Regions from separate parts of the Pseudomonas sp. TZ252 genome, predicted to be linked through region 2. Evidence: predicted binding sites of a transcription regulator. Region 2 holds the regulator's gene; the other holds the start of a gene.
The links. The regulator sigma-54, encoded in region 2, starts transcription at its own class of promoters, with help from an activator protein. The targets are predictions, from matches to a motif close to ANTGGCATNNANNTTGCTNT.
Positions count from the first base shown of each region.

Region 1 (2,933 bases), 960 kb from region 2:
GCCGGGGTGATGGCCACCAGACCGGCGACCACGCCGGACGCGATGCCCAGGGCGCTCGGCTTGCCGTGGGTGATCCACTCGGCGAACATCCAGGCCAGGGCCGCGGCGGCGGTGGCGATCTGGGTCACCAGCATGGCCATCCCGGCGGTGCCGTTGGCGGCGGCGGCGGAACCGGCGTTGAAACCGAACCAGCCGATCCACAGCATGGCCGCCCCGACCAAGGTGTAGCCGAGGTTGTGCGGCGCCATCGGCGTGGTCGGGTAGCCCTTGCGCTTGCCCAGCACCAGGCAGGCGACCAGACCGGCGATACCGGCGTTGATGTGCACCACGGTGCCGCCGGCGAAGTCCAGCACGCCCCAGTCCCACATCAGGGCGCCGTCACCGCTCCAGACCATGTGCGCGATCGGCGCGTAGACCACGGTGAACCAGACCGCCATGAAGATCAGCATCGCCGAGAACTTCATGCGCTCGGCGAAGGCGCCGACGATCAGCGCCGGAGTGATGATCGCGAAGGTCATCTGGAAGGTGATGAACACGCTTTCCGGGAACAGCGCGGTGGCGGAAGTCAGGCCGTCGGCGGTGAGACCGCTGAGGAAGGCCTTGTCCAGTCCGCCGACGAAGGAATTGAAGTTGAGGACGCCCTTCTCCATCCCGGTGGTATCGAACGCCAGGCTGTAGCCATAGACCACCCAGAGAATGGTGATCAGGCCGGTGATGGCGAAGCACTGCATCATGATCGACAGCACGTTCTTCGCTCGCACCATGCCGCCGTAGAACAGCGCCAGGCCGGGGATGGTCATGAGCAGGACGAGCGCAGTGGAGATCAGCATCCAGGCGGTGTCGCCGCTGTTCAGGACGGGCTCCTCGGCGGCCAGGGCGACGCCCGGCAAAGCGAGGGACAATAGGGCTCCTAGCCCTGCGATCTTACGCAGAGTCATGTTGGTATTCTCCTGGGGCTTTTGGGGGTTCGGTTGGGCTTAGATCGCGTCGGTATCGGTTTCGCCGGTACGGATGCGGATGGCCTGTTCCAGGTTCACCACGAAGATCTTGCCGTCACCGATCTTGCCGGTATTGGCCGCCTTGGTGATCGCCTCGATGACGCGGTCCAGCTGGTCGTCGGCGATCGCCACGTCGATCTTCACCTTGGGCAGGAAGTCGACGACGTACTCGGCGCCGCGATACAGCTCGGTGTGGCCCTTTTGCCGGCCGAAACCCTTGACCTCGGTCACCGTGATGCCCTGCACACCGATCTCGGACAACGACTCGCGGACGTCGTCCAACTTGAACGGCTTGATGATGGCAGTGACTAGCTTCATGAAACTCTCTCCCGTGTTTGGTGGACTCGCCCCAGGAAAACGAACCCGAGGACAGTCTAAGCGCAGTGTCTGGCTTTGTAACGCGCCGGTCCCTCTGGGAAGCATGATCGGGACCCTCCGCCCCGACCTGGCCCTGCTGCGGCCGTTCGATGCCGCAACCTGCCGGCCTCCCGCAACCGCCTCATCTGCCGCACCGGTACTGCTTCAGTGCACGCCTCACCCCGGCCAAAGCAGAAAGCTTGCCAGCTCCGGCAAATCCGCCGGATTTCAAGCTCTTAGCCGCCAACCCGGGGATAGTGCGGAACGCCGGGCTCCGGGCGGCGCACCAAATAGGCGCAGACGCGCTCCGACAGTTGCGCAAAAAGTGTGCAATGGCCCTCCCGCGAGCGCCGCCGACATCGTGCTAGACTGCCGCCCACTCGTTACCGGAACCCTCGCCATGCTGCCGCCCAAAGCCGTCTTCGAAGCCCTCAGCCAACAAGCCAGCCGCCTGTTCGCCGGCGAATCGCCGTTGCCCAAGGCCGAGCTGGAGTCGCAGTTCCGCGCCCTGATGCAGAGCGCCTTCAGCAAGCTCGACCTGGTCAGCCGCGAGGAGTTCGACAGCCAGATGCTGGTCCTCGCCCGCACTCGCGCACGGCTGGAAGCCCTGGAGGCCAAGGTGGCGGAACTCGAAAGCAAGCTGACGCCGCCCGCCGACTGATCCTCCCCCCTGCGAGCGGCGTGAGATCAAGGAGCGATCCATGTCCCTGGCGATTGTCCACAGCCGAGCCCAGGTCGGCGTCGAAGCCCCCTGCGTCAGCGTCGAGGCGCACCTGGCCAACGGCCTGCCTTCGCTGACCCTGGTCGGCCTGCCGGAAACCGCGGTGCGCGAGAGCAAGGACCGCGTGCGCAGCGCCCTGCTCAATGCCGGTTTCGACTTCCCCGCGCGGCGCATCACCCTCAACCTCGCCCCCGCCGACCTACCCAAGGACGGCGGTCGCTTCGACCTGGCCATCGCACTCGGCATCCTCGCCGCCAGCGGCCAGTTGCCCGGCACCGCCTTCGACGGCCTGGAGTGCCTCGGCGAACTGGCCCTGTCCGGGGCGATCCGGCCAGTGCGAGGCGTATTGCCGGCCGCGCTGGCGGCGCGCGACGCAAGGCGCGTTCTGGTGGTACCGAAGGAAAATGCCGAAGAGGCCAGCCTGGCCAGCGGGCTGACGGTGTTCGCCGTGGACCACCTGCTGGAGATCGCCGGACACCTCTCCGGCCAGGCCCCGCTGCCGCCCTACCAGGCCCGCGGCCTGCTCCGCGCGCCCTTCCCTTATCCAGACCTGGCCGAGGTCCAGGGCCAGGCCGCCGCCAAGCGCGCCCTGCTGGTGGCCGCCGCCGGCGCGCACAACCTGTTGCTCAGCGGCCCGCCGGGCACCGGCAAGACCCTCCTGGCCAGCCGCCTGCCCGGCCTGCTGCCGGCGCTCGACGAGGACGAAGCCCTGGAGGTCGCGGCGATCCATTCGGTGGCCAGCCACGTCCCCCTCAGGCACTGGCCGCAGCGACCGTTCCGCCAGCCGCACCACTCCGCCTCCGCGCCGGCCCTGGTCGGCGGCGGCAGCCGCCCGCAGCCGGGCGAGATCACCCTGG
Region 1 is NZ_CM148566.1:2,134,888-2,137,820, forward strand. It holds gene ACYAF3_RS09820 (ammonium transporter) at 1-938, opposite strand, end outside; gene glnK (P-II family nitrogen regulator) at 978-1,316, opposite strand; gene ACYAF3_RS09830 (accessory factor UbiK family protein) at 1,756-2,016, shown strand; gene ACYAF3_RS09835 (YifB family Mg chelatase-like AAA ATPase) at 2,057-2,933, shown strand, end outside.
Region 1: glnK (P-II family nitrogen regulator) is a predicted target of sigma-54. The motif match lies at 1,544-1,563, and genes of this name have one in related genera.

Region 2 (2,933 bases):
CGCGCCCTCCGGCCTCGCCGGAGCGGTTCCGCTCGCCCGCGGTTTCGCAACCACGAGTGCCGCCTGGAGCGGATGATTTATTCAGAGCAACCCTAGGCAAAGTACGAAAATTCAGGCATATAATTTGCTTCCTGGCGGTGCCGCCACCTCGGCACCCGTAGTAGTGGATGGTGCCATCCGGTACCAGCGAATAAGGTACTAAGCCCTCAGCCATGAAACCATCGCTAGTCCTCAAGATGGGCCAGCAGCTGACGATGACGCCGCAGCTGCAACAGGCCATACGCCTCCTCCAGCTATCCACCCTGGACCTCCAGCAGGAAATCCAGGAAGCGCTGGAATCCAATCCCATGCTCGAACGCCAGGAAGACGGCGACGATTTCGACAACAGCGACCCTCTCGCCGATGGCGCCGAACAGGCGGCCAGCGCGCCCCAGGAGAGCCCTCTCCAGGAAAGCGCCACGCCCAGCGTCGAAAGCCTCGACGACGACCAGTGGAGCGAACGCATACCCAGCGAGTTGCCGGTGGATACCGCCTGGGAAGACATCTACCAGACCAGCGCCAGCAGCCTGCCCAGCAACGACGATGACGAGTGGGACTTCACCGCGCGCACCAGCAGCGGCGAGAGCCTGCACAGCCACCTGCTCTGGCAGGTCAACCTGGCACCGATGTCGGACACCGATCGGATGATCGCGGTGACCATCATCGATAGCATCAACAACGATGGCTACCTCGAAGAGTCCCTCGAAGAAATCCTCGCCGCCATCGATCCGGAACTGGACGTCGAGCTCGACGAAGTGGAAGTCGTGCTGCGCCGCATCCAGCAACTGGAACCCGCCGGCATCGGCGCCCGCAACCTGCGCGAGTGCCTGCTGCTGCAACTGCGCCAGTTGCCGTCCACCACGCCCTGGCTGAACGAAGCGCTGCGCCTGGTATCCGACTACCTCGACCTGCTCGGCGGCCGCGACTACAGCCAATTGATGCGGCGCATGAAGCTCAAGGAAGACGAACTGCGCCAGGTCATCGAGCTGATCCAGTGCCTGCATCCCCGGCCCGGTTCGCAGATCGAATCGAGCGAAGCCGAATACATCGTCCCCGACGTCATCGTGCGCAAGGACAACGAGCGCTGGCTGGTCGAGCTGAACCAGGAGGCGATGCCACGCCTGCGCGTCAACGCCACCTACGCCGGCATGGTCCGCCGCGCCGACAGCAGCGCCGACAATACCTTCATGCGCAACCAGTTGCAGGAAGCCCGCTGGTTCATCAAGAGCCTGCAGAGCCGCAACGAAACGCTGATGAAGGTCGCCACCCAGATCGTCGAGCACCAGCGCGGTTTCCTCGACTACGGCGAAGAAGCCATGAAGCCGCTGGTCCTGCACGACATCGCCGAAGCGGTGGGCATGCACGAATCGACCATTTCGCGGGTCACCACGCAGAAATACATGCATACGCCGCGCGGCATTTTCGAGCTGAAATATTTCTTTTCAAGTCACGTCAGTACCGCCGAAGGCGGGGAATGCTCGTCCACCGCGATCCGCGCGATCATCAAGAAACTGGTGGCCGCGGAAAATGCGAAAAAGCCATTGAGCGACAGCAAGATCGCTGGTTTACTGGAGGCACAGGGCATTCAAGTGGCTCGCCGCACCGTCGCCAAATACCGCGAATCCCTGGGCATAGCCCCTTCGAGCGAGCGCAAGCGACTGGTGTGACGTTGATCCACGCCAAGGTGTTCCGGAGGCAGGTTGCTAACCTGCCACTTACACACGGGCAACAAGGAGAACGCGGTATGCAAGTCAACATCAGTGGCCATCAACTGGATGTGACCGACGCCCTGCGCGACTATGTCGGCGAGAAACTGAGCCGTCTGGAGCGCCATTTCGACAAGATCACCAATGTTCAGGTGATCATGGAGGTCGAGAAACTGAAGCAGAAGATCGAAGCCACCCTGCGCATCGCCGGTGGCGAGATCGTAGCCAATGCGGAACATGAGGACATGTACGCGGCCATCGACCTGCTGATCGACAAACTCGACCGTCAACTGATCAAACACAAAGAGAAGTATCTCGAACGGCAGCAAGGCGTAGGCGCCCGCTGATCTCCCCTCCCCTATGATCCGACTTGAGCAAATCCTGACCCCCGGCCGTTCCCTCGTGAACGTGCCGGGCGGCAGCAAGAAACGCGTACTCGAACAAATCGCCAACCTGGTAGCCAGGGAGCTGCCGGAGTTCGACGCCCAGACCATCTTCGAAAACCTGGTGGCCCGGGAAAAACTCGGTTCCACCGGCTTCGGCAATGGCATCGCCATTCCGCACTGCCGCCTGTCTGGCTGCCAGAGCCCCATCAGCGCCGTGCTGCACCTGGATGCTCCCGTGGACTTCGACGCGCTGGACGGCGCGCCGGTCGACCTGCTCTTCGTCCTGCTGGTACCGGAGGCCGCGACCGAAGAACATCTCGAACTGCTCCGGCAGATCGCCGCCATGCTCGACCGTGCCGACGTACGCGACCGCCTGCGCAGCGCTCCCACCGCCGAAGCGCTTTATCAGATCGTGGTAGACGTACAGAACGGGCAATGACATGCGCCTGATCATCGTCAGTGGCCGCTCGGGCTCGGGCAAGAGCACCGCCCTGAACGTCCTCGAAGACAACGGCTTCTATTGCATCGACAACCTTCCCGCCAGCCTGCTTCCCGACCTGGCGCAGCGCGCCCTGTTGCACACGGAGCTACTGCAGCCACAGGTGGCGGTGTCGATCGACGCCCGCAACCTGCCCAGCCAGTTGCAGCGCTTCCCCGAACTGTTGCAGGAAGTGCGGGACAACCACATCAACTGCGATGTGCTGTATCTCGACGCCGACGACGAGACGCTGCTCAAACGATTCTCGGAAACCCGCCGGCGCCACCCGCTGACCACCGACACCCGTTCGCTGGCGGAGGCGAT
Region 2 is NZ_CM148566.1:1,176,843-1,179,775, forward strand. It holds gene ACYAF3_RS05480 (RNA polymerase factor sigma-54) at 213-1,706, shown strand; gene hpf (ribosome hibernation-promoting factor, HPF/YfiA family) at 1,784-2,092, shown strand; gene ptsN (PTS IIA-like nitrogen regulatory protein PtsN) at 2,106-2,570, shown strand; gene rapZ (RNase adapter RapZ) at 2,572-2,933, shown strand, end outside.